Regions from separate parts of the Microbacterium soli genome, predicted to be linked through region 1. Evidence: predicted binding sites of a transcription regulator. Region 1 holds the regulator's gene; the other holds the start of a gene.
What was found. Region 1 encodes HspR, which represses chaperone genes until heat shock. Its sites were predicted from a motif close to AAGTTGAGTCNNNNNGACTCAACTT; they were not measured.
Positions count from the first base shown of each region.

Region 2: the regulator HspR is predicted to act here: its motif matches at 4,939-4,963, upstream of ABD770_RS08800 (ATP-dependent Clp protease ATP-binding subunit).

Region 1 covers NZ_BAABCP010000001.1:1,479,676-1,490,738, forward strand. Annotated here, with positions in the region: gene ABD770_RS06905 (carbohydrate ABC transporter permease) at 1-60, shown strand, start outside; gene ABD770_RS06910 (carbohydrate ABC transporter permease) at 62-931, shown strand; gene ABD770_RS06915 (ABC transporter substrate-binding protein) at 961-2,277, shown strand; gene ABD770_RS06920 (enolase C-terminal domain-like protein) at 2,277-3,449, shown strand; gene ABD770_RS06925 (NAD-dependent epimerase/dehydratase family protein) at 3,446-4,282, shown strand; gene dnaK (molecular chaperone DnaK) at 4,463-6,319, shown strand; gene ABD770_RS06935 (nucleotide exchange factor GrpE) at 6,322-6,963, shown strand; gene ABD770_RS06940 (DnaJ C-terminal domain-containing protein) at 6,974-7,951, shown strand; gene ABD770_RS06945 (heat shock protein transcriptional repressor HspR) at 7,956-8,381, shown strand; gene ABD770_RS06950 (stealth family protein) at 8,400-10,004, opposite strand; gene mgtE (magnesium transporter) at 10,062-11,063, opposite strand, start outside.
Region 2 covers NZ_BAABCP010000001.1:1,894,867-1,905,929, forward strand. Annotated here, with positions in the region: gene ABD770_RS08775 (sensor histidine kinase) at 208-1,350, shown strand; gene ABD770_RS08780 (FHA domain-containing protein) at 1,584-2,057, opposite strand; gene ABD770_RS08785 (NAD(P)H-dependent flavin oxidoreductase) at 2,213-3,283, shown strand; gene purU (formyltetrahydrofolate deformylase) at 3,273-4,136, opposite strand; gene ABD770_RS08795 (glutaminase) at 4,229-4,690, shown strand; gene ABD770_RS08800 (ATP-dependent Clp protease ATP-binding subunit) at 4,978-7,512, shown strand; gene ABD770_RS08805 (LysR family substrate-binding domain-containing protein) at 7,691-8,407, opposite strand; gene ABD770_RS08810 (helix-turn-helix transcriptional regulator) at 8,564-9,244, opposite strand; gene ABD770_RS08815 (hypothetical protein) at 9,330-9,761, shown strand; gene ABD770_RS08820 (hypothetical protein) at 9,853-10,203, opposite strand; gene ABD770_RS08825 (PspC domain-containing protein) at 10,200-11,063, opposite strand, start outside.

The sequences.
Region 1 (11,063 bases):
CTACTGATCGTGTCGATCGTGTACCTCAAGCTGACGGCGTTCGCGAAGGAGGAGGACTGAGATGGCAACGGCCGGTCTGATGATCCCGACGCGGCGGCTGCCCGCGCCGATCCGCGTCAAGCGCACACTGAGCTTCCAGGGGCGGATCACCCTGCCGCTCGTGCTCTACTGCCTGTTCACGCTGCTGCCGTTCTACTGGATCGTGCTCTTCGCGTTCCGGGAGAAGGGATCCACGAGCTGGGCGCCGACTCCGTTCACGTTCGACAACTTCGTCTTCGTCTGGAAGAACGTCGGCTATGAGTACTTCTTCTGGAACAGCGTCATCGTCGGTGTACTGGTCACCGCGGGCACCCTCCTGCTGGCGTTGCCGGCGGGGTATGCGATGGCGAGGTTCCGGTTCAAGGGGAAGCAGGGCGTGAACCTGGTGCTGCTGTGCACGCAGTTCGTGCCGGGGGCGATGCTGCTGATCCCGCTGTTCCAGATCTTCAACGCGATGGGTCTGATCAACAATCTGCTCAGCCTCGCGATCGCCGACACCGTCTTCCACCTCCCTCTCGCGGTGATGTTCATGACCTCGTTCATCTCGAAGATCCCCTTCGAGCTCGAGGAGGCCGCGATGATCGACGGATGCAGTCGCTTCCACGCGTTCCGCCTGGCCGTACTCCCGGTGCTGGGGCCCGCCACGATCGCGATCGGTTCGTTCAGCTTCATCGGGGCGTGGAACAACTTCCTCTTCAGCCTCATGTTCATCTCGACGCAGCAGCGCTTCACGCTGCCTGTCGGACTGAGCTACACGATGGGCGAGTACGGCGTGGACTTCGGCGTTCTGGCGGCCGGAGGACTGGTCGCGGCCCTCCCCGTCATCGTCATCTTCGCGTTCATCCAGAAGTTCCTCGTTCAGGGCCTCGGTGCCGGCGCCGTCAAGGGCTGACGCTGCGCATAAACAAGAAGGAGAATCCCATGCAATCACGAATGACGAAGCGTCTCGTCGCAGTGTCGATGGCGACTGCGCTCGCCGCCGGCCTCGTCGGCTGCTCCGGACCGGACGGAGGGGGAGACGGCGGCGAGGGCGGCGTCACGATCACCTTCTGGGACCACAGCGGAAACCCCACGCGCGCGGAGACGTATGAGGCGCTGATCGAGGAGTTCGAGAAGACCCACGAGGGGATCACCGTCGACTTCCTGACGCTTCCCTCGGACTCCGCGTTCGAGAAGATCCAGACCAGTCTCGCGTCGAGTGATGCCCCGGACATCGCCTCACTGAGTGGCACGTTCGTCGCACCCTTCACCGGTCAGGATGCGCTGCTGAACCTCGACGACAGGTTCGCCGACTCGCCGCTCGCGGATGAGCTGGAGCCCGGCCTCGTCGACGTCATGCGCAACGACTCCCGCGACGGAGGCCTCTACGCCCTGCCGTACACGCTCACATACGGCATCATGTGGTACCGCACCGACCTCTGGGCCGAAGCCGGATACCCGGACGGACCTGCGACGTGGGATGACTTCTACGCCGGCGCGGAGAAGCTGACCAGTCCGAAGGACGGCCAGTACGGCTTCGCGATGCGCGGCGGTGCGGGCGGTGTGTTCCAGTTCCTGCAGGCCATGTACGCGCAGTCCGGTGTGGAGACCCTCTTCGATGACGACGGAGTGTCGACCATCGACGATCCGGCCAACCTCGAGGCGTTCACCCAGTACGTCGGACTGTACAAGAACGCGACCAGCGAGGCCGACCTCGGCTACGGCTACCCCGACATGGTCGCCGCGTTCGACAGCGGCGCCGCCGCCTCGCTGCAGCACAACCTCGGCTCCTACGGCGAGCACGCCGCGACGCTCGGCGAGAACTTCGCCGGCATCCCCCTCCCGGAATCGGCGGACGGCAAGCGCGTGGTCATCACCGACCCGATCCCGTCCTTCGCGATCTTCAAGGAGACGGAGCACCCGGACGAGACCTGGGAGTTCCTGGAGTTCATGTTGAGCGAGTCGAGCAACGGCGCGCTGAACGAGACGATCGGACAGATCCCGTCCAACATCGAGTCCCGCAGCGAGGCCTGGGTGTCCGACCTGCAGTCGGTGAGCGCGGCGAGCGAATGGATGAACGGAGACGTCACGCTGATGTCCGCGCCCACGTACCTGCCCGACTACGGCACGATCATGCGCAATGAAATGGAGCCCGAGCTGCAGCGCGTCCTCCTGGGCGAGCTCGACCCGGCGGACTTCCTGCACTCCTGGGCCGACAGGATGACGGAGGCTCAGCAGGCGTATCTGGGAGACAAGTGATGACAGCGACGATCGCCTCCTTCGAAGTGCGGGTCTTCGAGACGGAGACCCGATCGTCCCGCGACTCGAACGGGCATCGTCATCCGGGACCGCTCGCCGCGGCGTCGGAGGCGCTCCTCACGGTACGCGACTCCGACGGCGCCGAGGGGCACGTGCTCACGCCGGTGCGCAATGCGCGCCGGGATGCGATCGAGGGGCCGCTGCTGCGGCCCCTCGTGGGCAAGCCGGTCCTCGGCGTCGAAGCGCTGCAGCGGCAGCTGACCATCGCGCAGCGCGGGAATCCGGTCGACATCGCCGAGCGCCGACTCGCCGTGGTCGATGAGATGCTGTGGGATCTCATCGGCCGCCGTACCGGTGAGCCGGTGTGGCGGCTGCTCGGCGGTGCGCGGGATCGTGTTCCCGCGTACGCGAGCACCATGTGTGGCGATGACATCCCGGGAGGGCTTGCGACGCCCGAGGACTATGCGGCCTTCGCCGTGCAGTTGGTCGAGCAGGGCTATCGTGCGATCAAGCTGCACACCTGGTTCCCCCCGCTGGAGTTCGCACCCAGTGTGAAGCAGGACCTCGCTGCCTGCGCGGCCGTGCGAGACGCCGTCGGGCCCGATATCGGACTCATGCTCGACGGCTACCACTGGTACGACCGCCAGGACGCCCTCGCCATAGGACGGGGCATCCAGGAGCTTGGATTCCTGTGGTTCGAGGAGCCGATGGAGGAGGTGTCGGTCAACGCCTACCGCTGGTTGAGCGATCAGTTGGAGATCCCGGTCATCGGGCCGGAGACGACCTCCGGCCGGAACCTGGCACGCGGTGACTGGGCGCTCGCCGGCGCCGTCGACATCCTCCGCGCCGGCCCGCAGAACGCCGGAGGGATCACATCGGCGATCAAGTCGCTGCACCTGGCGGAGAGCCTCGGGATGACGTGCGAGATCCACGGCAACGGCGCCCCGAGCCTCGCACTGGTCGGCGCGACGCACACGTCCAAGTGGTACGAGCGGGGACTACTCCATCCGCATTCCGACTACGACTGGCTTCCTCCGCACCTCGCGGGGCAGGTGGATCCGCTCGACGCCGACGGCTTCGTGCCCCTCCCGGAGGCACCGGGGCTCGGAGTGGAGCTGGATCTCGAGTACATCGCCTCACACACCGTCGAGCGCTTCGAGGTGACGCTGTGAGCGCGCGGATCGTGATGGTCACCGGCGGTTCAGGAGCGGTCGGGCGCATCCTGCTCGACCGGGAGCCCCGTGCTGGCTGGAGCTATCGCGTGCTCGATCCGGTTCGGCTTCCCGAGCATCTCCTCGATCGCGCTGACGTCTCGCAGATCGTCGGGAGCGTCACCGATGCGGAGGCGGTCGGGCGCGCGATGGACGGCGCGACCGACGTGGTGCACCTGGGTGCGCTGAGCGTCGAGAACACCTGGGAGTCGATTCTCGAGGTGAACATCACCGGCACGCGCACCGTGCTCGAGGCGGCCGTCCGCAACGGCGTCGGGCGTTTCGTGTTCGCCTCGAGCAACCACGCGGTGGGCTTCTATGCCCCACGGGATGCCGTGGGCGACCTCGCCGACGCCTCCGGCGCGCTCGTCGACGACGCCCCGGCGCGCCCGGACACGTACTACGGCTGGAGCAAGGCGGCCGGGGAGGAACTGGTGCGGCTGTACTGCGAGCGGGGGGCCATGCGCGGTGTCGCCGTTCGCATCGGGCACTGCTTCCCGGAGCCCCTGACGGGTCCGCGCCTGCCCGTCTGGCTCTCGCCGCGGGATGCGGTGGCGCTCGTGGATGCCGCTCTCGAGAACGACATCGCGCCGTTCCAGATCGTCTGGGGGGTCTCCGCCAACCGGCGCAGCTGGTGCTCACGCGAGGGCGGCCGGAGGATCGGTTTCGAGCCGCAGGACGACTCCGAGATCTTCGCGGGGCGGTTCCCCGAGCACACGACGGTGGATCCGACGTCGCCGCTGGGGGCGCACTTCGTGTCCGTTCCTCTGGGGGAGCCCATGGGCGTGCGCTGAGGTGCGGACGTTCGCTCGCGACCACCGGACCGCGCTCGACTAAAAGTTGAGTCAACCCATATCAACTTTCTTGACAGCGGTCGTTCCCGTGTTTACACTTGAGTCATCGCGACTCAGGTTTACTGATTCGCCTGTGAAGACTTCATCCGCTTCATCCGCTTCATCACCAAGGAGAATCACATGGCACGTGCTGTCGGCATCGACCTCGGAACCACCAACTCCGTCGTCAGCGTCCTCGAGGGCGGCGAGCCCAAGGTCATCGCCAACGCCGAGGGCTTCCGCACCACCCCGTCGGTGGTCGCGTTCACCAAGGACGGCGAGGTGCTCGTCGGCGAGACCGCCAAGCGCCAGGCCGTCACCAACGTCGACCGCACCATCTCGTCGGTCAAACGCCACATGGGCACCGACTGGTCCTTCGATCTCGACGGCAAGAAGTGGACGCCGCAGGAGATCTCCGCGCGCATCCTGCAGAAGCTCAAGCGCGACGCCGAGTCGTACCTCGGCGACACGGTGACGGATGCCGTCATCACCGTCCCCGCGTACTTCAACGACGCGGAGCGCCAGGCCACGAAGGAGGCCGGCGAGATCGCGGGCCTGAACGTGCTGCGCATCATCAACGAGCCCACCGCCGCGGCCCTGGCCTACGGCCTGGACAAGGGCAAGGAGGACGAGCTCATCCTCGTGTTCGACCTCGGCGGCGGAACCTTCGACGTGTCCCTGCTCGAGGTGGGCAAGGATGACGACTTCTCCACCATCCAGGTGCGCGCCACCGCCGGTGACAACCGCCTCGGCGGCGACGACTGGGACCAGCGCGTCGTGGACCACCTCATCAAGCAGTTCAAGGAGACCAGCGGCGTGGACGTCTCCGGCGACAAGATCGCCCTGCAGCGTCTGAAGGAGGCCGCCGAGCAGGCGAAGAAGGAACTGTCGTCCTCGACGAGCACCTCCATCAACCTGCCGTACCTGTCGCTGACCGAGTCCGGCCCGGTGTCCCTGTCCGAGACTCTCACCCGGGCGAAGTTCGAGGACCTCACCAAGGACCTGCTCGACCGCACCAAGAAGCCGTTCGCCGATGTCGTCCGCGAGGCCGGCGTCAAGGTCGGCGACATCGACCACATCGTGCTGGTCGGCGGCTCCACCCGCATGCCCGCCGTCGCCGACCTCGTCAAGCGCGAGACCGGCAAGGACGCCAACAAGGGTGTGAACCCGGATGAGGTCGTCGCCGTCGGCGCCGCCCTGCAGGCCGGTGTGCTGAAGGGCGAGCGCAAGGACGTCCTGCTCATCGACGTCACGCCGCTGAGCCTGGGCATCGAGACCAAGGGCGGGAGGATGACCAAGCTCATCGACCGGAACACGGCCATCCCGACCAAGCGCAGCGAGACCTTCACGACCGCCGACGACAACCAGCCGTCGGTGGCCATCCAGGTCTTCCAGGGCGAGCGCGAGTTCACCCGCGACAACAAGCCGCTGGGCACCTTCGAGCTGACCGGCATCGCCCCGGCCCCCCGCGGCATCCCGCAGATCGAGGTCACCTTCGACATCGACGCCAACGGCATCGTGCACGTGTCCGCGAAGGACAAGGGCACCGGCAAGGAGCAGTCGATGACCATCACCGGCGGCTCGTCGCTGTCGAAGGAGGACATCGAGCGGATGGTGCGCGAGGCCGAGGAGAACGCCGCCGAGGACAAGAAGCGCGCCGAGGCGCTCGAGCAGCGCAACCAGGCGGAGTCCCTGGCGTACTCGATCGAGAAGCTCATCAAGGAGAACGAGGACAAGCTGCCCGAGGACGTCAAGACCGAGGTGCAGGCCGACGTCGACGCCCTCAAGACGGCGCTGGCCGGCGAGGACGACGACGCGGTCAAGACCGCGTTCGAGAAGCTGAGCGAATCTCAGGGCAAGCTGGGCGAGGCCATCTACGCTCAGTCTCAGGCGGACGCCGCATCCGGCGCTGCCGGGGACGGCGCCTCCGGAGACACCGCGTCCGACGAGGACGTGGTGGACGCCGAGGTCGTGGACGACGAGGACGAGAGCAAGTAACGATGACGGACAAGAACTTCGACGACAACAGCGCCGAGGTTCCGGGCGAGGGGTCGGATGCGCAGGCATCCGGCCCCGAGTCGCAGAACCCGGATGTTCCGCAGGACTCCGCCGAGGCGGCCGCGGCCGAGGGGTCGGACGACGACTTCACCGTCGACGACATCCTGGGCACCGAGCAGATCGACGAGGCGGCCAGCGAGGACGGCTCGGACGCCGGTGTGGTGGATGCCGAGCACGCGCTGCTCAACGACCTCAAGCGGCTGACCGCCGAGTATGCGAACTACCGCCGGCGCACCGAGGAGCAGCGGCACATCGAGATCGCCCGCGCCAAGGGCGAGGCGGCCAAGGGCATGCTGCCCGTGCTGGACGACCTCGACCGCGCCCAGCAGCACGGTGACCTCGTCGAGGGCTCCGCCTTCGCGGTCATCGCCGAGAAGATCCGCGGCGTCGTCGAGCGGCTGGGAGTGGTGGCCTATGGAGCGGCGGGCGAGGAGTTCGACCCGCAGCAGCACGAGGCGATCTTCCAGCAGCCCACCCCCGGGGCGACCACGTCGACGATCGTCGAGGTCGTCGAGGTCGGCTACCGGTTGGGCGATGTCGAACTGCGTCCGGCGAAGGTCGTCGTCGCGGTTCCGGCCGAATAGGCGGTGGTGGATGGCAAGCCAGGATTGGTTCGACAAGGACTTCTACAAGACGCTCGGCGTCTCCAAGGACGTCTCCGACGCGGAGCTGAAGAAGACGTACCGCAAGCTCGCCCGCAAGTATCACCCGGACTCCAACCCGGGCGATGCCAAGGCGGAGGCGAGGTTCAAGGAGATCAGCGAGGCGTACGCCGTGCTCAGCGACGCCGAGCAGCGCCGTGAGTACGACGAGATCCGCGCGATGGGGTCGGGGGCGCGCTTCACCGCGCCCGGCGGTGGTGCGGGCGGGTTCGAGGACGTGTTCAGCCGATTCGGCCAGGGCGGCGGCCGGGCCGATTTCGACGACATCTTCGCCATGTTCAACCAGGGTGGCGGCTCCTTCGGCAGCGGCCGGTTCGGCCAGTCGACCGGGGGGTTCCGCGGCTTCGGCGGCCCGCAGAAGGGCGCGGACGTCACCGCCCGCACGACCCTGGACTTCGCCACCGCCGCGCAGGGCGAGACGATCACCCTGCAGGCCGGCGACGGGAAGCCGTTCAAGATCAAGGTGCCCGCGGGCGTCGCGGACGGGCAGAAGATCCGCCTGCGCGGTCGCGGTCGCCCGTCGCCGGACGGCGGCGAGCCGGGGGACATCGTCGTGCAGGTCACCGTCCGGCCGCACCCGGTGTTCACCCGTGACGGGCTGAACCTGCGGTTGACCGTGCCGGTGACCTTCGCCGAGGCGGCGCTGGGCGCGACCATCGAGGTGCCCACCCTCGGCGGCGACCCGGTGAAGCTGCGTGTCGCTCCCGGCACGCCGTCGGGACGCGTGCTCCGGGTGAAGGGCCGCGGCATCGCATCCGCGAAGAAGGGCACCGGCGATCTGCTGGCCGAGCTGCAGGTGGCCGTCCCCTCGCATCTCGACGCCGCCGCCCGCGAGGCGCTGCTGGCGTTCCAGGCGGTGGGTCCTGCGGAGAACCCGCGCGCCGAGATGATGGCCAAGGCGCAGGATTAGTCCCATGGATGCCGAGTCCCCCCTCTTCGCGATCGCCGTCGCGGCGGAGCTGTCCGGTCTTCACCCGCAGACGCTGCGGCAGTACGACCGCATCGGGCTGGTGGTGCCCGGGCGTACACGCGGGGGCTCGCGGCGCTACTCGATGCGCGACATCGAGCAGCTCCGGGAGGTCGCGCAGCTGAGCAGCGAGGGAGTGAGCCTGCCCGCCATCGCTCGGCTGCTGGACATGGAGGACGAGGTGCGGATGCTGCGCCGACGTGTCGTCGAGCTGGAGAACGAGCTGCGCACGGAGCGGGAGAACCGCCCCGGCGTGCGTGTGTTCGCGGCGGGCGCCTCGGGGCAGGTGTTCTCCGTCGGCGCCGGTCGCCGCATCCGGCGCTCCACCGAGGTCGTCCTGTGGCGGCCGGGCGCGCGCGACGAGGCGGAGTAGCCGCGCGGCCCCGACATCTCAGCCCGACTCGACCTCGACCGACACGGGGCCGTCGGCCCCTGTTCCGTCGCTCGTGAGCGCTTCGTCCACCGGCCCACCCGGTCGCTCCCACGGCGCGCGGATGGGGAACATCCGCTCCAGGACGTCCTGCACCGCGCGTCTGCGCAGCTGTTCGGGGATGTCGGTCTCCGGGCCGTCGTTGAGGCAGAACAGGTCCACGTTCCGACGCTCGGCGAGCTCGTCCATGCGCTGCAGAGCCCCCGCCGCGGTCGTCTGCACGTACGCGATGCGCGGCCGGGTGGTGGGAGACGCCCGGCCGGTCAGCTGCGCGTAGTGGTGGTACAGGCTGTTGGTCACCGAGATGTCGGTCATCGAGCGGAAGCGCGCGGCGGCGGTGCGCGCGAACTCCGCGGGGAACTCGCGCTCCAGCTCGAACAGCACGCTGCGACGCAACGGAGTCGCGCAGTGCGACAGGTCGCGCAGGATCGTGCGGCCGAAGCGCTCGCGCAGCAGCGCGCGGTTGACGCGCAGCGCGTTGTCGTGCCCGCTGCGGTGCGCGGCGGGCTCGCCCGGTCCGATGCGCACCGGGCTCGAGACGAACAGCGTGTGCCCGGCGGGCGTGAAGAACATCTCCGGCTCGACGGGGCGGCCGAAGAACATGTCGTCGTTGGAGTAGAGGAAGTGCTCCGACAGCCCCGGGATGCGGTGCAGCTGCGCCTCGATGGCGTGGGAGTTGTGGGTGGGCAGCACGGCGGGGTCGGCGAAGAACTCCTCGCTGCGGACGATCGTGACCTTCGGATGCTCGGCCAGCCAGGTCGGCGCGGGGGAGTCGGTGGCGATGAAGATGCGTCGGATCCACGGCGCATGCATGTGCACGCTGCGCAGGGCGTAGCGCAGCTCGTCGACATGCCGGTACCGGTGCGGACCTCCGTCGCCCGTGCCGACCGCATTCCGCGCCAGCCGCGCGGCCCGCTGCCGCTGGAACGCGGGGGAGGAGCCGTCCACCCAGGAGAAGACGATGTCGACATCGCCGTGGAACTCGTCGGGATGTGGATCGAACATGCCCGCGAGGGTGCGCCAGCGGCGTCCGTACTGCTCCACCTCGTCGAACGCCACATCCGAGGCGGGCGTCTGCCGCCGGGTGAGCAGATTCTCCCTGGGGGCTTCGATGACGTCGACGCCGAAGCGCCAGAACTCCACGCGCGCCGCCCAGTGCGCACCATATCGCAGGTTCCCGCGCGAGGTGACCCGAGGGCGGAAGACCCGCAGCGCCAGCGGCGCGCTCCCCGGCAGCCTCACGCGGTCGATCGGGACCGCGGGGGCGCCCTTGATCTTGATGTGGAACGGTCCGTCGGGCAGGCGCTCACGCAACGCCAGGAGGGCATCCGCCCGTCGGTCGGCATCCACCACGAGCGCTGGGGTGGAGCGGTCGTGACGGATCAGCAGCACCGGCACGCCGCCGGCCTCCAGGGCCGCGGCGACGGACAGCAGGTCGCCCAACAGGGCGCCCAGGGGGGTGATGTCGTCGTGCACGAGGTGCGGCAGCTCGGCATCCGGCACGAGGCCCTGCCGGACCGGGGAGTCGTGGCGGCGCTGCTCGGGCTCCGCGGGGCGTGTCGCCATGTCCTTCCTCTCTCCCGTGTCGATGTCGCCGGGTTCTTCCGCGCCGTGATGGTCGGCTCAGATCCCCAGCACGGCCTTCGCGATGAGGAAGTAGATGATCAATCCTGTCGCGTCGACGAAGGTCGTGATGAACGGGTTGGAGAACACGGCCGGGTCGACGCGGATGGCGCGGGCCGCCAGCGGCATGATGCCGCCGATGGAGGCCGCGACCGTGCACACGGCCACGAGGGTGAGGCCGATGACCGCCCCGATGTGCCATTGGTAGACCAGGCCCGCCAGCACGAAGCCGAGCGCGCCCAGCAGCAGACCCAGGAAGAACCCGACGCGCACCTCTCGCGCCAGCACCCGGAACAGGTCCCGCGGTGTCACCTCTCCGAGGGCCAGCGAGCGGGTGACCGTGGTCGCGGCCTGGTTGCCGGTGTTCCCGCCCGTGCCGATCAGCAGCGGCACGAACAGGGCCAGCACGGTCAGCTGCGCGAGTGTCGTCTGGAAGGCGTCCAGCACCTGGACGGTCAGCGTCGCTCCGACGGCGAGAACGAGCAGCCACACCACACGGGAGCGCACGAGCCGGCGGATCGGGGTGGACAGGTACGAGCGGCGCAGCGGCTCCACCCCGCCCTGTCGCGCCGCGTCCTCGCTCTCGGCCTGCTTGAGGATGCGAGCGGCGTCGTCGATCGTGAGGATGCCGACCAGCCGCTGCTCGCGGTCGACGATCGGCAGCGCCAGCAGGCCGTAGTCGGTGGCGCGGCGGGCGGCGGCCTCGGCGTCCTCGGTCACCTCCGCGAGGTGCGCCTGGCTCATCAGGTCGGCGACGAGATCGTCGTCGGATGCCGCCAGCAGATCGCGCAGGCTGATGACGCCGACCACCCGCCGGCCTCCGTCGGTGACGGGCAGGGTGTAGATCGTCTCCGCGTGCGCGAGGGCGCCGCGGATGCGCGTCATGGTCTCCGCCACGGTCAGCCGCGGGTGGGTGGTGACGAACTCCGGGCTCATCCGTCGTCCGATGGAGTCCTGCGGGTACCCGAGCATCCCCGAGGTGAGGTCGCGCTCCTGCCGGGT
Region 2 (11,063 bases), 420 kb from region 1:
GAGGAACTTTCACAAACACTAGACGAAAGTCTATGCAGGTCTGAACTTAAGACAGATGTGCGCATCGTCCGTAACCGAGAAGATCAATATGTACCTGGACAAATGACCAATCAGCGGGGGTGAACACGATGCCTTTCTGGGAGCAGCTTGCACGTCTCTTCGGCGCTATCCGCTGATTCTACTCGGCAAATAGGACATACTGGGCCTATGCCGTTCGGCCGATCGATTCCGGATGACGCCGGCATTCTCCGCCTCGGTCGTGGGCAGCGGTTGAATGCCGTCGAGCGCATCGTCATGCTCGCCTTCCTCGCGGTCGTCCTGACCGTCGATGTCGTGAGCCTCATCACGACGGGCGGCATCACCCTCGTCGGGTCCCTCTTCAGCATCTCGTCCACCGCCATCTTCGTGCTCTACCTGTGGTGGCCATCGGTGGCCACGGGCCTGCTCGCGCTGGCGTTCACCCTGTCGTTCTTCGCGGGGCAGGACTCCTCCGTGCTCTTCGCCGCCGCGCTGGCGGCGGGCATGGTGATGCGGCTGGGCTCGAGCGCCCTGGTGCTCATCTACGCGGGGTTCTTCCTCGTCGCCACGGCCGTCGTCGCCTATGGCGACGACACGGTCCCCGTCAACGTCGGCATCTACCTCGTCGTCGCGACCGTCGCCGGGGCGGTCGGATACGCACTCCGCCTGGCCGCTGCACGGGGTCGAAGCCTGGAGCGGCGCCTCGCCGAGAGTGCGGAGCAGGAGCGACAGGCGGTCCTCGCCGAGCGCCGCTGGATCGCCGGCGAACTGCACGACAGCATCGCGCACCATCTCACCGTGGTGGCGCTGCACGTGCAGATGCTCGACGACCCCGGCGTCAGCGCAGACGCACAGGAGGCCATTCGCGTGGCGGCGCGCAAGGCCATGGCCGACCTCCGCTTCGTCATCGAACTCGCCGACGACGGGCCGCGCTCGGAGGGTCCGCAGACCGGGAACCTCGCCGAGGCCGTCGTCGAGGCCAGATCCGAGATCGAGGCGGCGGGGCACGAGGTGCAGGTGGGCGGCGACCCGCACGACGAGCGGATCCCCCGCATCGCGGACATCGTGTTCGCCCGCATCCTCCGCGAGTCGGCGACCAACATCCTCAAGCACGCCGGGCCCGGTACGGTCGCGGTGCGGCTCGAGGTCGATGACGAGCACGCGACGCTTACCATCCGCAGTCCACTCCCCGCGACACCGCGCAGGGACCTCCCCTCCAGCGGCACCGGACTGAACCGGATGGCCGAGCGGGTCATCGGGGCGAGCGGCGAGTTCACCGCGGGCGAGGACGCGGGCGACTGGCAGGTGCAGGCGCGCCTGCCGATGTCCTGATCATCCCCGACCGCGTCCGAAACTGGACGAAAGTGCACACAGGTGTCGCCTTTCGTCGCTGGATGTCGTCTCCTCGGCGGTTCTAAACTGGGATTTCCCCCGATAGGCGTCCCCAGCGCCTATACATAGCGTCCCCAGCGCTGTGATCGCGAGCGCGATCTTCAAGGCTTCTGTACCCCGCGCTCGCGATCACTCATGTTCGGGCCGGCCTGCGCCTCCGTCATCTCGACACCTCAGCCGAGCCGGGTCGGTATCGCGCCCGTGGCGGGGTAGTCCGGCCGCTCGGGCTGCCTGCTCTGGTGACCGCCCTCGCCGCCCTGCCTCCCGCCGTAGGGGCGGCCGTGGTCGGCGAACTCGGCGCGACTGAACACCAGCATCCACTCGCCGACGGTGAACCGGGCCCCCGTGCGCAGCGTCTCCGTGCGTGCGCCGTGCTGGTCCACAGGGCAGTACGCGTTCATCAGCCCCGGCCCGTGCATGGTCAGCACGTACTCATCGCGGTCGTCGTGCACGACCGTCGCGTGCAACGGCGCCGCGCCCTCCAGACACACCGTGCAGCCCCCGTCGGAGCCGATCGTGACCGTGTCCCGGGTGAGATGCACCACAGTGCGGTCCTGGTCGTCGCGCGAGATCAGCAGGCGAGGATCACCCGCGCCCCACTCGGCATGCGTCGTCGTCGGCGCATATCCCTGCATCCGCTCAGACATTTCCCTTCCTCCTATCCGTAGAAGTCCATCGGGACGGCGGGAGGAAGCTCTCGTCGCCCATCCAGAAGTCAGAGGGTCGCGCAAGCCTTGCCTCAGACCATACTCACACGGAGCCGCCCGCGGTAGGGGATGGGCGGCGGGCGTAGCCTCGGAGGATGCATGATCTGACCGCGCTGCTCGGCATCCGGCACCCGATCGTCCTCGCCCCGTTCGGCGGGCTCTCCTCCGTCGCCCTGACCGCCGCGGTCAGCGCCGGCGGCGGGCTGGGATCCTACGGTCTGTACGGGTACGACGGGGAGCGGATCCGGGCGACGGCCGCCGCCCTGCGCCGGGCGACGTCGGCGCCGTTCTCGCTGAACATCTGGCTGCCCACCGGAGACGAGGTGCGCCCGGGGCCGGAGCACGACGGCTACGCCCGGGGGCTCGCGGCGCTGTTCGCCGAAGTCGGCATCCAGCCGCCGCCCGCGCCCGAGCAGTACCTGCCGACGGTCGAGGAGCAGCTCGACGCCATCTGGGAGGCCGCTCCCGCCGTGCTCAGCGTGGTGTTCGGCGTCCCGCCGGTGTCCGCGGTGGACGAGGCGCACCGGCGCGGCATCCGCGTGCTGGGCACGGCGACGACGGTCGCGGAGGCCGTCGCGCTGGCGGACGGCGGGGTGGATGCGATCGTCGCGACCGGTGCGGAGGCCGCCGGCCACCGGGCGTCGTTCCTGCGCTCCGCGGAGGAGTCGCTGGTGGGGCTGGTCTCGCTGGTGCCGCAGGTGGTGGATGCCGTGGATGTGCCCGTGATCGCCGCCGGCGGCATCGGTGATCGGCGCGGCGTCGCGGCGGCGTTCGCATTGGGGGCATCCGGTGTGCAGGTGGGCACCTCGTTCCTCGTCACGCGCGAATCGGCGGCGAACGACGCGCATCGTGCGGCGATCCGCTCCACGGCTGCGGACGGGAGCGTGCTGACCCGGGCGATGAGCGGCAGGCCGGCCCGCGGCGTGCCCAATCGCGCCGTGCGCGAGATCGAGGCATCCGGGGCGATCGCGCCGTTCCCCGCGCAGAACTGGTTGACCGGGCGCTTCCGTTCCATCGCCGGGCAACGGGGTCTGGGCGAGCTGCAGTCGCTGTGGCTGGGCCAGTCCGCACCGCTGGCCCGGTGGGATGCCGCCGCCGAGGTGCTCGCGGAGCTGCGCGCCGGCATCCCCGGCTCCGGGCCTCGCGACGTCCGGGTCAGAGGATGACGGTGGAGCGGCCGTGCACGATCACGCGGTCCTCCGCGTGCCACCTCACGGCGCGCGCCAGCACGGAGCGCTCGACATCCGCGCCACGACGCTGCAGCTCGGCGGCCGACTCGGCGTGCGTGACGCGCGTGACGTCCTGCTCGATGATCGGGCCCTCGTCGAGGTCGGCCGTGGCATAGTGCGCCGTCGCCCCGATCAGTTTGACGCCGCGCTCCTTCGCCCGCGCGTACGGGTTCGCGCCGATGAAGGCGGGCAGGAAGGAGTGGTGGATGTTGATGACCGGTGCGCCGATGCGCGCGATGAAGTCGTCGCTGAGGATCTGCATGTAGCGCGCGAGGACGACGAGGTCGACGTTGCCCTGCAGCAGCTCCAGCTGCCGCCGCTCCATCTCGGCCTTGGCATCCGGACCCTCGCCGCGCGGGATGTGCACGAACGGCACGCCGAATGAGCGCACGGACTCCGCCAGATCGGGATGGTTGGACACCACCATGGTGACGTCGATGTCGAGCTGGCCGCGCTGCGTGCGCCACAGCAGCTCCAGCAGACAGTGGTCGTACTTCGACACGAAGATCGCCACGCGCTTGCGCTTGGCGGCGTCGTGCAGCGACCACTCCATGCCGAACCGTGCGGCGATCTCGGAGATCGACGCCTCCAGCGCGGGGCGCTTGGCGGCGAGGCCGTCGAGGTGGATGACCGTCCGCTGGAAGAACCTGCCGCCCACCTCGTCGGTCGAGTGCTGGTCGAGCGAGATGATGTTGGCTCCGTGCGACGCCAGCACTCCGGCGACGGCCGCCACGATGCCTGGCTGGTCGTCGCAGGCGATGAGAAGACGTGCGGTGTCGGTCTGCGGCATGGATGCTCCTGAACTGGTGTCCCCGGTCGAGGCGGGCGTGTCTCGATTCTGCCCGCATGAGCGGCGTGCCCGCGAATCGTTACCCTGTCAGGGTGAGCGTCACGACCGTCGAACTGCTGGATGACGCCAGGCGGCGTCTCGCCGATGCGCCGCGAGAGGGCCTCGGCGTGCTGCGCTCGTCCCGCTGGCGGAAGGACCGCATCGTCCGGGCCGGCAGCGCCTGGCATCTGGGCGTGCTGCTGCTCACGGACGACGCCGTGCTGGCGACGGGGGAGATCCTGCGCGCGGCCGAGGAGGTGCGGCGCGGGTACACGGCGCAGTCGGCCCGGGCGAGGGCGGAGCGGCGGGCGCAGGCGCGGCGCGGCGGCTTCGCGGAGGGCGAGGTGGTGCACCTGGGATGGCGCGTGCTGGATCCTGCCGCGGTGGATGCCGGCACGGCATCCGGCCCGCTCGCGCTGCGCGACGGCGAACCGGGCGTGCGCTGGTCCCCGGCGGGCGAGCTGGTGCCGCTGGCGGGCTACCTGGAGGAGAAGATCGCCCTGCTGCGGGTCTGACCGCCGCAGCACGGGGCTTGACCCGGGGCGGTCGCGTCAGACCGTTTCCGCCGGACCTGCAGAGCGGCGAACCCGTCGCAGGAGGCTCGCGCCATCGACGGATGCCGAGACCGCGCGCGAACGAGCGGTGCTCGGCATCCGTCGTGCTGTGCTTCGGGCGCACGCGCACGTGGCGCACGGACGAGGTGCGGCGCGCTCGAGCACAGGATTTGCTGTTCTCGGGGAATAACGGGCATCATGTGTCGTTGAAGTTGATATAGGTACGCTCAAGTTTGAGAGGAAGCGACATGCCCAACGACTTCAACCAGGCGGGCTCCGGCTCTTTCGACGAGTTCCTGGCCCGTTACCTCGCCGGTGAGCAGGCACGGCAGGGCCGTTCGATCGACCTCAGCCGCTTCCTCACCGCGCGCACCCAGCAGATCCTGCAGGCAGCAGGGCGCTTCGCGCTCGAACGCGGTCAGACCGAGCTCGACGCGCTGCACATCCTGCGCGCGATCGTCGAGGATGACAGCGTGTCCGCGGCCATCGAGCGCATCGGCGTCTCGCCCGCCGCGATCACGGCCGCCGTCGAGGCACGGCTCCCGCAGAGCCGCGGCATGGCGGATGCGGATGCCACCACGCTGACGCCCAGCGCATCGCGGGCGCTGTTCCACTCCTACCAGGTCGCCCGCTCCTCGGGGTCGACCTATATCGACCCCGACCATCTGTTCTTCGCGCTCGTGCTCGGGCAGGATGTGCCGGCCGGACAGATCCTCGCCCGGGAGGGCGTCACCGCGGAGGCGCTCACCCAGGGGATGCGCGAGCCCGTGCGCACCGGTGCGCCGTCGCGGCAGGATGCCGCCCGGCAGTCCTCCAAGACCCCCATGCTGGACCAGTACGGACTGGACCTCACCGCCCGCGCCCGTGCCGGCGAGCTCGATCCGGTGATCGGGCGCGCCGTGGAGATCGAGCAGACGATCGAGATCCTCAGCCGCCGCACCAAGAACAACCCGGTGCTCATCGGCGAGGCCGGGGTCGGCAAGACCGCCATCGTCGAAGGCCTCGCGCAGGCGATCGTCGACGGCTCCGTGCCCGCGCAGCTGAAGGACCGCCGCGTGGTCGCGCTCGACCTGCCCGCCATGCTCTCCGGTGCCCGTTACCGCGGCGACTTCGAGGAGCGCCTGACCAAGACCATGGATGAGATCGCCGCCCACAAGGGCGAGATCATCGTCTTCATCGACGAGGTGCACACCGTCGTCGGGGCCGGCGGATCCGGTGAGAGCGGTGGCATGGACGCCGGGAACATCCTCAAGCCGCGGCTCTCCCGCGGTGAGCTGCACATGGTGGGGGCCACGACGCTCAGCGAGTACCGTCGCATCGAGAAGGACCCGGCGCTGGAGCGTCGCTTCCAGCCCGTGAAGGTGTCCGAGCCCTCGATCGAGGATGCCGTCCGCATCCTCGACGGACTCAAGCCCGCGTACCAGGAGCATCACGCCGTCGCCTACACGGATGACGCCATCCGCGCAGCCGTGGAGCTGAGCGCCCGCTACCTGCCCGACCGTGTGCTGCCGGACAAGGCCATCGATCTGATCGATCAGGCCGGCGCACGGCTCCGCCTGCAGCTGGGACTGACCGCTGACGTCGACGCGCTCGGCGAGCAGCTCGCAGACCTGGAGACGAAGAAGGACGCGGCTGTGAGCGCCGAGCGCTACGAGGAGGCCTCGCGCATCCGCGATGAGATCGCCGCCGTGCAGGCGCGGATCGACGAGGCCGCCACGGCATCCGGGGCCGAGGCCGTGGTCGATGAGGCGCAGATCGCCGCGGTGATCTCGCGCGCGACCGGCATCCCCGTCAGCCGCCTCACCGAGACGGAGCGGGAACGGCTGGGCGACCTCGAGGCCGACCTGCATGCGCGTGTCATCGGGCAGGACGACGCCGTGGCCGCAGTGGCACGGGCCGTGCGGCGCAGCCGGACGGGCATGGGCGACGCGAATCGCCCGGTCGGGTCGTTCCTGTTCCTCGGGCCGACCGGCGTGGGCAAGACCGAGCTGGCCAAGGCCCTCGCCGAGCGGCTGTTCGACGACGAGACGGCGGTGATCCGCTTCGACATGAGCGAGTTCGGCGAGCGGCACACCGCATCGCGCCTGGTCGGCGCCCCTCCGGGATACGTCGGCTACGACGAGGCCGGGCAGTTGACGGAGCGCGTGCGTCGCAACCCCTACTCGATCGTGCTGTTCGACGAGATCGAGAAGGCGCACCCCGACATCTTCAACCTGCTGCTGCAGGTGCTCGATGACGGTCGCCTCACCGACGGGCAGGGCCGCACGGTCGACTTCCGCAACACGGTGATCGTGATGACCTCGAACATCGGGTCGGAGTTCCTCGCCTCGCGGTCGGGTGCGATGGGCTTCGTGGCATCTCAGGATGCCTCGGGCTTCGCCTCCCGGGAGGACCTGAGGGCGCGCGTCATGGGCAGGCTGCGCGAGGTCATGCGGCCGGAGTTCCTCAACCGGATCGATGAGATCGTGATCTTCCAGAAGCTCTCGCGCGAGGAGCTCGACCGGATCGTGCGGCTCATGCTGCAGGCGACGACGAAGCGGCTGGCGGGCCGCGAGATCGACGTCGAGGTGACGGATGCCGCGGTCGCATGGCTCGGCGAGCACGGCTACGAGCCGGAGTACGGCGCCCGGCCGTTGCGGCGCCTCATCCAGCGGGAGGTCGACGACCGCATCGCCGATCTGCTCGTCTCCGGCGACCTGGGCGACGGCGGATCGGTGCGGGTGGACGCCGACGGCGACGGCATCCGGGTCGAAGCCCGCATGATCCGGCCCTCCGCGGCCTGAGGGTGAGGGGCGCCCGCGGACGCCCCTCACCCTCGTCATGGCCGTGGCCGGTCCGACCGCTCCTGCAGACCCACCAGACCCTGTCCGCTCCCGCCCGGGCGGCGAACCCCGCCGACCATGCTGTTCGACACCGTCAGCGCGACGTGCCGGTCGGCTCCGACGCCTCACCTCGATCCGCTCAGCGCGAGGAGTTCGCGGTCCTGCCGCGGACGACGCCGACGAACGTCTCGACGTCGGGCGTGGTGGCATCGCGCGGCCACGCCAGCGCGACGGTGGATGTCGGGCCGCCGCGGAGGATGCGGTGGTCGGCGTCCTTGCGCTGGTGCAGGCGCGCGAGGGACATCGGGATGACGAGGATGCCGACGCCCGTGGCGACGGTCGCCACGGCATCCGCCGTCGTCGTGATCGTCGGGAATCGCGGCGCCACGGTCGCCAGGCCCAACGGCCCCAGCACATCATCGGCCGGGGTGATCAGCACTTCGCCGGCGAGGTCGTCGGCGGAGAGCTCGTCCGCCGCCATCAGGTGCGAGTCGGCGGATGCCACGACCACCGGCAGCTCGTCGTAGAGCGGGATCACATGCAGGTCCTCCGTGCGCCGCAGCGGAAGCCGCACGAACGCGAGGTCGACGTCGGCGAGCTGTTCGCGCTGCTCGGCGAAGGACATCGGCACGAGCTCGAGCTCGACGTGCGGCATCCGCTCCTTCCAGGTGTCGATCCACCGCCCCGGGTTCGTTCCCGGGATCAGGCCGAGCCGCAGCGTCCGCGGCTCTTCGGGAGCCGTGCGCGGCGGAGACGTCTTCGCCGCGGCCTTGTGCGGTGCGCGCTTCTGCCGTGCCTTCTTCGGCGCCGACCTGCCGGGGCGCGGTCGTGCGTGGCGGCGCCGGTCGTTCCTCATCGCATCAGCGTAGCGGCGCCGGCGGGTGCGGTCGTCGAGAACAGGAGATTCGCCGAGAACAGGACCGGATGCGCGGTGATCGTCCTGTTCCGGGAGAATCTCCTGTCCTCGGTCACTGTGCGACGCGCGGTGCGTGACGGGTGCGTCTCGGACGCCTCAGTCGGCGGGGCGCACCGCCACGCAGCACTGGCCGGCGTGCGGTTCGCCATGCGCGCGCAGATGCGGGCATCCCATGCCCTCGAGGATGCCGCCGACGAGCGCGAGGTTCGCCGAGCACACCAGATCGGTGTGCTCGCGGGCCAGCGAGTCGAACGGGCAGTTGGCCAGCGTGAGGGCGCCGTCGTCCTCCCGGGGCTCGAAGCCCTGCCCCGCGAGCACATCGGAGACGCGCTCCAGATCGTCGGCGGGATCATCCCCGGCGGGAGCGGATGCCGCGATCGCGCGTCCCTCGTCGCGGGCGACCTCTGCGACGGCGTCCTCGAGGCTCGTGCCGTTCGCCGCGCGTTCGATGGCACTGGCCAGCAGATGCCCGACGAGGTCGTAGCGACGCTCGGGGAGCGACACGGCGATGGTCTCGCTCGCGCGCCGATACAGCTTGGACGGGCGTCCGGCACCCGGGCCGCTGCGTCCGGAGAGTCTGCGGAACTCCGTCTCCAGCAGCCCCGCCTCGACGAGCTTGTCGAGATGGAACCGCGCCGTGGTGGGGGAGATGCCGATGGCTGCGGCCGCGGCCTCGCGGCTGACGGGTTCGGGCTGTGCGCGGACGTGCTCGTAGAGCGCGCGGCGGGTGTCGTCGGCGAGCGTGCCGATGCTCGAGGCTCGAGCGGTGATGTCCATGATGACCTCTAAAAGAAGTTGTTCTTGCAGTTAGAACGGATTGCTTCTATGTTCGATAGTAACCTCTTTTAGAAAGGACGGCCCGATGATGAGCGGTCGAAGCGAGGCGCGATCCTCGGTGATGCAGAACGGCGACCATCTCGCGTTCCTGCTGTTGCGCACGGTGTTCGTCGTGGCGCCGATCCTGTTCGGACTGGACAAGTTCGCCAGGATCCTCACCGCGGATTGGGAACGGTATCTCGCTCCGTGGATGGATGCCATCATCCCGGGCGACGCCTACACGGCGATGGCCATCGTCGGTGTCGTCGAGATCGTGGCCGGGGTCCTCGTCGCCTTCCTGCCCCGTCTGGGCGGGCTGGTCGTGGCGGTGTGGCTGCTGGGGATCATCGTCAGTCTGGTGAGCGTCGGCGGGTATCTCGACATCGCGCTGCGCGATTTCGGTCTGCTCGTCGCGGCCCTCGCCCTGTCGCTGCTGGCGGCCGGGCAGGGCTACGGGATGCTGCGGCGCCGCAGCTGACCGGACCGCGTGGGGACGCGGGCTCCGCGTGGGGACGCGGAGGCAGGAGGGCGGCAGGCCGGTTCGAACGATCGGCCGCCCTCCCGCGCGTTCAGAGGCGCGAGCGCTGAGCGCGCCGGATCAGGCCGACCGCGCCGCTGACGAGGACCAGGGCGCCGACGGTCAGGAGTGCCAAGGCCGTCACGGTCCCCGGGGTCAGGGAGGCGAACCAGTCGGAGACGTCGTCCCGGCGGTCGCCGCTGCCGAGCATCCAGATCGCGTACCCTGCCAGCACGGCGAAGCACACGCCCCAGACGATGGCGGCCCAGCGGGTTCGGGGCTGCGCAGCGGACACCGGCGCGGGGCCCTCGGGCTCAATCGGCTCGTTCTGCTCCACCCGACCCGTGCAATCTGCGAGCACGGCGTCCGGCTCGGGAAGGGGAACGGTCGGGTCGGTGCTCATCTCGCGGCCTCCTTCTCGGCGTGGGTCGAGTACACGACGACGATGCGTCCGGACTGCTGGTCGATCGTCACGGGAGCGATGGTGGTGCTCGGCGGTGCGCCGGGGTCATCGGGATTCGGCGACGACGCGATGGTCTCGCTGTACAGGGTGCGTCCGTCGGAGAGACGGGTGCCGGTGAAGAGGCCCGCCGTGCTCGTGCTGTCGCCGTTCTGCGGGTACTCGATCCGATGCCATTCGACGGTGGCGTCGCCGACGGTGGCCGTGAGCCGCAGCTCGACGCCCTCGTCCACGAAGATCTCCGTGTACCCGGTTCCCTTGTGCAGCACCACCGGATGGGGAACCGGGTCGTCGAGGGCCACCAGGATGATCCCCGTGTTGCCGAACGGCTGCCGGGACTCGGTGACGCCGGCGCTCCGATTGGACAGCCCCGCGTCCCCGAAGCGCACGTTCCCGATCGTGGCCGCGCCCGCGGTGATCAGCCCCGCCACCAGCGTGCTCGCGGTCAGGAACGCCAGGAAGCCGCTGCGGCGCCTGGCGACCCCGGCGACGATCATGCTGAGGGCCAGCACCAGCGCAGCGGTGAGCACGGCCAGGGCGGCCGTCGTCAGCCCCGGGTCGGAGGACAGCAGCCGCACCGCGGCGGCGCTCACCAGTGCCACGCCCGCCGTCGTGGCGACGTATGCGACGCTCGCCCGCGGGTTCGAGGCGCGGCGGATGCGGCGGCGCTCCGCGGCCTCGGCGGCGAAGGCCGCAGCGGTCGCCTGCCGCTCCGCACGAGCGCGATCTCGGGCCGCCCTCTCCGCATCCTGCTGCTGCGCACGCCACGCCTGGTCCTGCTGCTGCCAGGCGGCGTGCTGCGC